One region of the Nitratireductor sp. WH36-1 genome, then DNA from elsewhere that is predicted to be linked to it. Evidence: predicted binding sites of a transcription regulator. Region 1 holds the regulator's gene; each other region holds the start of a gene.
What was found. The regulator PhoB, encoded in region 1, activates phosphate uptake and scavenging genes when phosphate is short. The targets are predictions, from matches to a motif close to TGTCATNNANCTGTCAT.
Positions count from the first base shown of each region.

Region 2: a site for PhoB is predicted at 1,674-1,690, ahead of olsB (l-ornithine N(alpha)-acyltransferase). Genes of this name have one in related genera too.
Region 3: a site for PhoB is predicted at 2,024-2,040, ahead of AC4PTT_RS18135 (PhoX family protein). Genes of this name have one in related genera too.

Region 1 is NZ_CM178970.1:587,663-590,937, reverse strand. Features, by position in the region: gene AC4PTT_RS02850 (response regulator) at 1-162, shown strand, start outside; gene AC4PTT_RS02845 (DUF1328 domain-containing protein) at 295-462, shown strand; gene AC4PTT_RS02840 (hypothetical protein) at 551-892, shown strand; gene phoB (phosphate regulon transcriptional regulator PhoB) at 976-1,662, opposite strand; gene phoU (phosphate signaling complex protein PhoU) at 1,699-2,409, opposite strand; gene pstB (phosphate ABC transporter ATP-binding protein PstB) at 2,444-3,259, opposite strand; gene pstA (phosphate ABC transporter permease PstA) at 3,274-3,275, opposite strand, start outside.
Region 2 is NZ_CM178970.1:3,893,911-3,897,185, forward strand. Features, by position in the region: gene AC4PTT_RS18520 (DUF5343 domain-containing protein) at 1-151, shown strand, start outside; gene AC4PTT_RS18525 (Swt1 family HEPN domain-containing protein) at 144-737, shown strand; gene olsB (l-ornithine N(alpha)-acyltransferase) at 754-1,626, opposite strand; gene AC4PTT_RS18535 (PAS domain-containing hybrid sensor histidine kinase/response regulator) at 1,828-3,275, opposite strand, start outside.
Region 3 is NZ_CM178970.1:3,802,729-3,806,003, reverse strand. Features, by position in the region: gene AC4PTT_RS18135 (PhoX family protein) at 68-1,948, opposite strand; gene AC4PTT_RS18130 (RimK family ATP-grasp domain-containing protein) at 2,114-3,275, opposite strand, start outside.

The DNA of each region.
Region 1 (3,275 bases):
ACCGTGCCGGTCATCTTCATCACCGCCTTCCCCGAGCGGCTTCTGACGGGCGAGCGCCCGGAACCGACCTTCCTTGTGACCAAGCCGTTCAGCCCGGAAATGGTCAAGGCGCTCATCAGCCAGGCGCTCTTCTTCGATCAGCAGGCGCACGCGGCGGCCTGACAGGCCCCCGCTTCTTCACGCGTTTCTCAAAAAAGCCGCCTCCGGGCGGCTTTTCTTTTGCCCAAAATCTCTCCGGCGGAACCAAATCCGAATGCCAGACGTTTAACCGGCATAACTAAACGGAGAGACAGAATGCTATACTGGGCCCTGATATTCCTTGTCGTCGCGATCATCGCCGGCGCACTCGGTTTCGGCGGAATTGCCGGCGCTTCGGCAGGCATTGCGCAGATCCTCTTCTACATCTTCCTCGCCCTGCTCGCGATCTCGCTGATCATGGGCCTTCTGAAACGCGGTCGCTAAACGGCGACGCACACATAAACGAATGCGGCATAAGCGAACCGGACCATCCATGGCTTCCGTTTCGTGAAGACAATGAAAGGAGAAAGCCATGGAACACATCGCTGCACTTCTTTTGATTGTCGGCTGCTCAGGCAATGTGGGGGCCGGCGACACGCGCGAATGCCAGGAACTGCCCGCCCCCACCCCGGTCTACGAGACGTTTGAGGAGTGCGAGGCGGAGAAGCCGGTTGCAATGCGCGAGCTGGAAACCGAAGCGCCGCAGGTTCTCGCCACCTGCGTCTATGTGGATCCCGCACTCGTCTATGACGATGCGATCCTGGAGTGGGACATCACCAGCAATGGCGAGCTGACCGCTTCCATCGAGCCGGTGACGAGCTTTGCCGTGGCGCAGAACGAGCATGCCCGCCCCGGACACGCCGCCACGAAATAACGGGCCACGAAATAACGGCGAAGAGCTTCAACGAAAAAGCCCCGGTCGAACCGGGGCTTTTTTTAATGGCTGTATCGCGTTTGTCAGGCTTCGCGGATCGCATAGCCCGCGCCGCGAATGGTGCGGATCACATCGGGCAGACGCCCGTGGTTCACGGCCTTGCGCAAACGCCCCACATGCACGTCCACGGTGCGCTCGTCGATATAGATCGTCTCGCCCCAGACATTGTCGAGCAGCTGGCTTCGCGAGAAGACGCGGCCGGGATGCTGCATCATGAATTCCAGAAGGCGGAACTCTGTCGGTCCGAGACGGATCTCGTTCTTGCGGCGATAGACACGGTGCGATTCACGGTCGAGCACGATGTCCCCGACCGAAAGAACCGTCGAGAGCACTTCCGGCTTCGCGCGCCGCAGAAGCGCGCGAACACGCGCCACGAATTCCGGCGTCGAGAAAGGCTTCACCAGATAGTCGTCCGCGCCGGTTGAAAGGCCGCGCACGCGGTCGCTTTCCTCGCCACGGGCGGTGAGCATGATGATCGGCAGGCGCTCCGTTTCGGGGCGCATGCGCAGCCGGCGGCACAGCTCGATGCCGGAAACGGCCGGAACCATCCAGTCCAGAACGAGCAGATCGGGTACGTTTTCCTGCAGGCGCACTTCGGCTTCATCGCCGCGAGAGATCATCTCGACCTGATAGCCTTCGGCTTCCAGATTGTACTTGAGCAAGACGCAAAGCGGTTCGTCGTCTTCAACGACCATGACCTTGGGGGCAATCATGGCAGGCATTCTCCTCGGGCAGTCTACGGCCGGTTAGACATCGGATTCGACCGTCATCTGTGTTTCGTCAAGCTTCGGCCGCTGGACCGGAAGCTGGGACCCCGTCACCACATAATAGGCATTTTCGGCGATATTGGTCACATGGTCGCCGATACGCTCAAGATTTTTCGCACAGAACAGGAGGTGCGTGCAGGCCGTGATGTTGCGCGGGTCTTCCATCATGTAGGTGAGGAGTTCGCGGAAAACCGACGTGTACTGAATGTCGATTTCCTCATCCTCGTCGCGCAGCCGGATTAACGCCTCGGCATTGCGCGCCACATAGTGCTCGACCACCGAATTGACCTGTTTCAGCACGAGGCCGGCCATCGCGTCGATGGAATGCGCAAGCGTGCGCGGCGTGGCGCTTTCGCCCACGGCGCCGACGCGCTTGGCAATGTTCTTGGCCAGATCGCCGATGCGCTCGAGATCAGCCGCCATGCGGATGGCGCCCACGACGCTGCGCAGATCCTGCGCCATCGGCTGGCGCTTTGCGATGAGCGTGATGGCGCGCTCATCAAGGTCGCGCTGCTTGGCGTCCATGATCGTGTCATCGGAGATGATGCGCTGTGCAAGCGCCGTATCGGAGTGCAGTAGCGCCCTGGTGGAAGCGCGCGTCATCTCGCCGGAGAGATCGCCCATGTCGCGGATGAGGCGGTCGATTTCACCGAGTTCCTCATCGAAGGAGCTGACTGTGTGCTCGCCCATGGTCTGGTTCCTTATCTGTGCGTTTGCCGCGCCGTCAGCCGAAGCGTCCGGTGATGTAATCCTGGGTGCGCTTGTCATCCGGATTGGTGAACATCTTGTCCGTCGGGCCTTCCTCGACCAGATTGCCGAGGTGGAACATGGCCGTGCGCTGCGAGACGCGGGCCGCCTGCTGCATGGAGTGCGTGACGATCACGATCGTGTAGTTCTCGCGCAGCTCGTCAATCAGCTCTTCCACCTTGGCGGTGGCGATGGGATCAAGCGCCGAGCAGGGCTCGTCCATCAGGATCACTTCCGGCGACACGGCAATGGCGCGCGCGATGCATAAGCGCTGCTGTTGACCACCGGAAAGACCGGTGCCGGGCTCATGCAGGCGGTCCTTCACCTCATTGAAGAGGCCAGCCTTCTGGAGGCTCGCTTCCACGACCTCGTCGAATTCCGACTTCTTCGTCGCCAGACCGTGAATGCGCGGACCGTAGGCGATGTTCTCGTAGATCGACTTGGGGAACGGATTGGGCTTCTGGAAGACCATGCCGACCCGGGCGCGCAGCTCCACCACATCGATGCGGGGATCGTAGATATCCTCGCCATCGAGCGTGATCTTGCCGGTGATCCGGGCAATGTCGATCGTGTCGTTCATGCGGTTCAGGCAGCGCAGGAACGTGGATTTGCCACAGCCCGAGGGGCCGATCAGCGCGGTCACCTGGTTTTCGCGCACGTCGAGATTGACGCCGAACAGCGCCTGTTTCTCGCCGTAGAAGACGCAGACGTCTTCACCGCGCATCTTGAGGGTGTCCGAGTTCTGGCTCGCATCCAGTGCTTCTTCAACAGCAGCATCAGTGAGCATGTTCATGTCCTTCCACTCCGTT
Region 2 (3,275 bases), 720 kb from region 1:
CTCGTTTGGAGCAGGAAGCAGAACAGGTAGCGTTGGGTTAAATTTAGGATACACAATAAACCTGAATCTTCCCCCGACTACCGATCAGGCAGTATTCAACGCGATATTCAAAAGCTTGAAAGAGCACCTCCTGAGGGATGATGATGCCTAAGCGACCTGATGGTTTGATCCGCGCCTTTGGCATGTCAGGACTGCAGATCCTTATCGACTTGAAGGCAATCGAGAAAGATAGTGGGCATGACTTGGCTGTGACTCCTACGTTGGCCAAAGACCGGAAAGTTTCTGAGTATGCCCAATTTGAAGCTCAGTTGCGCGCTGAAGCCGCCCGAATGTCTGAGTTTTACGAGATTTTCTACTGCCTCGAGAATTCCATCAGGAAGCTGGTAAAGGATATAATGCTTGAAGCAGAAGGTGCCGATTGGTGGAGTAGTGAACGGGTTGATGAAAACAAGATTCGAAACCCAGCAAAAGGACGCCACAAAAAGGAAATTGATAGCGGCATTACACCACGCTCTGATGAACTGATTAATTATCTAACCTTTGGAGAGCTTTCTCAGTTGATCACTGACAACTGGGAAATTTTTGATCCTGTTTTCTCCTCAAAAGGGGCTGTAAGCAATATTACAAATCAGCTCAACCTTTTGCGTGGACCTATCGCACACTGCAATCCGACTGACGAATTGGAGCAGGAACGATTGAATTTAGCTGTAAGATCTTGGTTTCAACTTATGTCCTAAAAACAATCCCACCCGTTCAAGCCGCAAAACGCTGCGCTTCGGCCCCGTAGTAATTGATATACCGGTCCGAGATCGCCTCCACCGGCAGGACCACGAACACATCCGTGGTGCCGAAATCATGGTCGATCACGCAGCCTTCGCCGAAGCGCGCGCCGAGGCGCAGATAGCCTTTTACCAGCGGCGGCATGGCGGCAAGCGCGGTGCGCATCTGGATGGCCTCCTTCGGCATCAAATCCATCGGCGCATAGCGGCTGGCCACAGCGCGCACATGCCAATCGGCTTCCACCTGGCAGAAATGCCCGAGGAAGGAGAGCGCCTCCGCATGGGCGGCCGGCACCACGCCGGGGAATGAGGCGCAGCCCATCATCACGTCGATGCGCTTCTTGCGGCAATAGGCCCAGATGCCCTGCCACAGAAGCTCGATGGTGCGCTTGGTGCGATAGGCCGGCAGCACGCAGGAGCGGCCAAGCTCCAGAAAGCGGCGGCCATCATGGCGGGCCATCAGCGTTTCGATGGCGAACTCGTCTTCGGAATAGAACTTTCCGGCCCGGCGCGCGCCCTCCGGCGTCAATAGCCGGTAAGTGCCCACGATCCGGTCCACATCTTCGCCCGGAAGCGTGGTGTCCAGCACCAGAAGATGGTCGCAGACGGCGTCGAAACCGTCCATGTCGCGCTCTTCGGCCATGCCGCCCTGCGGCGCGCGCGCGCCCATCTCCTCGTAGAACACGCGGAAACGGATGGTCTGGGCGGCGGCGACTTCCTGCTCGCTGCCGGCAAGGCGCACTTCAAGCGGCCCGATACGGCCGAGCAGTGCACCGTCGGCGCCGTCAAGCAGCGACGCTGCGGCCCGATCGTTCAAAGAGGTCTGGTTCAGCGCGATGCCCTGCATTGCTCTTACTCCTCCGCGTGGCGTTGACGCTGAAATACTGCTCTGCTGCGACAGAACTGTGACACTAAAGCATCGGACCGAAAAGTGGAATCCGGTTTTCGGCTATTCCGATGCTTCATCATTATTTGCGATCGTCCTTCGTGCGTCCGAATGAACACACGACGATCTGGCGTCGAGGTCGTGATTCACGAGTGGCAGGTATCAGACCACCGCGTGCATATCCAGTGCGGTGAGCAATTCATCCGGGTCCAGCGGCTTGGTGACGAACCCGTTGGCCCCGTGCGCCAGTACGCCATGGCGGGTTTCTTCCTGCCCGTCGGCAGTCAGAACGAGGATTGGCAGCGGCGCGAGGCCCGTTTCCTCCTCATGCCGGCGGATCGCATTGATGGCGTCCAGCCCGTCCATCACCGGCATGTGCAGATCCATCAGAACGATGTCGTAGCGCGCATGCGCCTCGTCGTTCACCGCTTCCACCGCCTCGCGCCCGTTCGACACGATGCGCACCCGGTGGCCGGCCTTGCCGAGAGCGGCGCGCGCCAGCATGGCGTTGATCTCGTTGTCCTCGGCCACGAGGATGTTGAGCCCGTTCTTGCGGTGCGCGGGGCGGGGCGCGCTGCCGGCCTCTTCGCCCGCCTCGGCCACGGGCCAGGCGATTTCGCCATGCGCGCTCAGAAGCTGGCGCACCAGCGTGTTGCAGCGCACCGGGCGGGCGAGGAAGGCCCCGTAGCCACTGGCGCGGAAAGCCGCCAGACGCCCGCGCTCCGATGGCGTGATCAGGGTGAGCGCGCGCCCGCCGCCCACGCCAAGCCCATGCAGCCGGGTGATCAGCGCGCCATCGTCGCTTTCAAGCGAGGCGTCCACCAGAACCGTGTTGAACGGCGCGCCGCCATCTTCGGCCAGCCGCGCCGCATCCTCTGCGCTGGCGGCAATTGCCGCGCGCCCGCCATGGACGCGGATCGTCATGGCGATGGTCTCCGCCTCCTGCGTGAAGGGCGAGAGGATGACCGCGTTCACCTCTTCCAGAATGGGCTCCACGCGCATGCCCTCATCGTCGCTCTCGCCAAGCGGCAGGAGCACGGCGAACTCCGAGCCCTCGCCCGGCGTGCTGGCAACCGTGATGGAGCCGTTCATGGCGTCGATGATGCGCTTGGTGATGGCGAGGCCAAGCCCCGCGCCGCCATGGCGGCGGGTCGAGCTGCCATCCACCTGCTCGAAATCCTTGAAGATGCGGTTGATGTCGTCCTTTTCGAGGCCCGGTCCGGAATCGGCCACCGCAATGCGCAGCGCCGGCTGGCCGTTCTTCTCCGCCCGCGTCACCGCCACGGTCACGCCGCCCTCATCGGTGAACTTGACCGCATTGCCGAGCAGGTTGAGCAGTACCTGGCGCAGACGCCCCGGATCGGCCGTGATCGTCTTCGGCAGGTCGGGCGCGATGTAGCAGCCAAGCCCGATATCCTTGGCGAAGGCGCGGGCCGCCAGAAGCTCCACCACGTTCTCCACCATCTCATGAACCGAGAGGCGGCGCGGCTCCAGCTCCAGCCGGCCTGCCTCGATCTTGGAATAGTCGAGCAGATCCTCGATCAGCGCCACCAGCGCGCTTGCCGAGGTGGAAACCGCCCCCACATAGGTGCGCTGCTCGGGCGTCAGCT
Region 3 (3,275 bases), 810 kb from region 1:
TTCGCCCCCGCATGCAAAAGGGGACGTCCCGCAGGACGTCCCCTTTCTGATCTGCGGCGGTGGGCAATCAGCCGATGGCCTGGCCATCTTCGCGCCAGACCGCGATGACCGCCGAGCGCGGCTTGCCGTTTCCGTCCGGCCAGTTGCCGCCCGGATGCTGGATGCCGACAAAGGCGACCTTGCCGTCCGGCGACCAGCTGAGGCCGGTCACTTCCGCGCCGTTCGGCGCTGTCAGGAAGCGGGCGATCTCGCCGGTTTCGGGATTGCCGACCAGCATCTGGTTGTTGCCCTGGCCAGCGAACTCGCCTTCATTGCTGTCGTCGCCGTCGGTCTGGATCCACAGCATGCCATCGGAGGAGAAGGCCATACCGTCGGGCGAGTTGAACATGTTGCCTTCGTTGACGTTTTCCGAGCCGGCATAGACGTTGTCGTAGACGGTCGGGTTGCCGGCCATGACGTAGAGATCCCAGGTGAAGCCGTCTGCGCCGTGGTCTTCGCCAGCCGGGCGCCAGCGCACGATCTGACCGTAATTGTTGGTCTCACGCGGGTTGGGGCCGCCCACCGGCTGTTCATCACCACCGGCATTGGCCTTCACGCCACGGTTCTTGTTGTTGGTGAGGGCGCAATACACCTCCACGCGCAGCGGGTTTGCGGCAACCCATTCAGGGCGGTCCATGGTGGTCGCGCCGACCTTGGAGCCCGCCATGCGCGAGAACACCAGAATGTCCGCCAGTTCCATGCCCGTGCTTTCCGGGGTCAGCGGCAGCCACTCGCCGGTCATGTCGTCATTGAACTTTGCGACATACAGCGTGCCGTTCGACAGCAGGCCATCGGTCGGCTGGCCTTCGGCCCAGCTCTTGTCGGAGACATATTTGTAGATGAACTCGCCGCGCTCGTCGTCGCCCATATAGACCACGATGCGTCCGTCGGCGGCCTGCACCATCTCGGCGTTCTCGTGCTTGAAGCGGCCGAGCGCCGTATGCTTGACCGGGGTGGAGGACGGGTCGAGCGGGTTGATTTCCGTGACCCAGCCATGGCGGTTCGGCTCGTTGGGCTCTTTTGCGAGGTCGAAGCGCTCTTCAAACTTTTCGTAGGCGTAACGGCCTTCGCCGCCGATGCCGTAGCGCTTTTCGCCTTCGGTGGCTTCACGCTCGGCGGTCGCACCGAAATAGCCATTGAAGTTTTCTTCGCAGGTCAGATAGGTGCCCCAGAGCGTCTTGCCGGAGCCGCAATTGTTCATCGTGCCCTTGGGCGAAACGCCTTCAGGATCTGCGTTGGTCTTGACCAGATCGGAGCCGGCGGCGGGGCCGTCCATGGTCATCTGCGTTTCATGGGTGATGCGACGGTTGTAGGGGCTGTCGAGCACGACTTCATAGCCGTCGCCGCTGTCGGCGATCTCGAGCACGGTGACACCCTGCATGTTCTTGAGAAGACGCACTTCATCGGCGTTCTGCGGCATGCCTTCGGAGGCGGCCGGCAGGTTGATTTTCGGATTCACATATTCCGAGTTGATCGCGAGGATCGTCTTGTCGCCGTCGACGAAGGTTTCCATGCCGTCGGTGTTTTCACCGAACACCTTGTCGGACATGTCGACGGACACGCCCGTTTCCGGCGAATAGGCGCCCTCGGCTTCCTTGAAAAGCGGATCGCCCCAGCGCACCAGCGTCTTCCAGGCGTAGCCTTTCGGGACGTGAATGTCGTGGTCGGTGGCGATGCCAATCGGCTCGAACGCGAAGGCCGAGACTTGCGCCTTTGCGGAGGTGGTGGAGGAGAGAACTCCGCTGCCCATCACGGCTGCGGCAGAGCCGAAGGCAAGCACGCCGCCCAGAAAGCCACGGCGCGAAATGGCGCGCTCGACAACCGCATCGAAGCCATTGGCATCGGGGCGGGGATCGCGCATTTCATCGAATTCATCCCAGGAGAGATTGACGATATCCTGCTTTTTCATGACGGCATTCCTCTGGCTTTGTGCTGGACCGAGCCGACCTGTCTCGGCAAATGCCCAGACTCCTAGCGGAGGCGTGCGACGGTGATTTGACAGCCGGTGGAAAGTCGCGGGCCTGAGGGCCTCAACCCCGGCCAGTCGGGCAGGTTTTTGGCCGGAGAAAAGTTTTCAGCGCTCCAGCCGGTCGATGAACCACTGTGTCAGACGGGTCCAGACTTCGTCTTTCTCTCCGGCATCCTCGCAGCCGTGATCCAGATTGGGATTGTCGTTGACCTCGATGACGTGAATGCCCTCCGGTGTCGCCTTGATGTCGACGCCGTAGAGACCGCTTCCGATGCAGCGGGCGGCGCGCACTGCGGTATCGAGAACGTCAGCCGGCGTTTCGGTCAGTCGGAACGAGCGGAAGCCCCCTTCGTCGGGACGGCCCTGCCGCTCGTGATTGACGATCTGCCAGTGCTTCTTCGCCATGAGATACTGCACGGAGAAGAGGGGCTCGCCATCGAGAACCCCGATGCGCCAGTCAAACGCGGTCGGCAGAAACTTCTGCGCGATGAGAAGATCGGAATCTTCCAGCCATTTCATCGCCAGTGTTTTCAATTCGGCCATGTTCGAGGCCTTCTTCACGCCGCGCGAAAACGAGCTGTCTGGCGTTTTGAGCACCAGCGGAAAACCCAGCAGGTCAGCCGCGCGTTCAAGATCGGCGGGGCCGGCAATCATCACGGTCGGCGGAACCGCCACGCGGTGCGTTGCCATCAACTCGTTCAGGTAGACCTTGTTGGTGCAGCGGATCATCGAGAGAGGATCGTCGATGACCGGCATCCCTTCCTGCTGCGCACGGCGTGCAAACCGATATGTGTGGTTGGAGATGGACGTTGTCTCGCGGATGAAAAGGGCGTCGAAATTCGCCAGCCGCGGCAGATCCTTCCGGGTGATCGGCTCCACCTCCACTCCCATCCGGGCAGCAATGCGCGACCAGTGCTTCAGCGAGGTCACGCTCGATGGCGGCAGTTCCTCGCGCGGGTCGATCAGCGTTGCGAAACTGTAGCGTGCCGGAACGCGGGTGCGGCTGTCGCGCCACTGCCGGCTGGTATAGCTGTGCAGGGAGGCGGTGAAGCGTTCTTTCTCCTCCGCGCTCATGCGCGATAGCGGGCGAAAGCCGATGCGCGTGATCGTCGCCCATTCTCCGTCCTTGATGGCGACTTCGAGCGCGGGGGCGCGAAACCAGTCGAACAGGAGTTTTGCAAAACGCTCCCAGCCCCTGTCGGGACCAATGCCAAAGAACACGCTGACGCTTGCAGGAAAGACGCCGCCTGTCTCCGCCCGGCAGCGA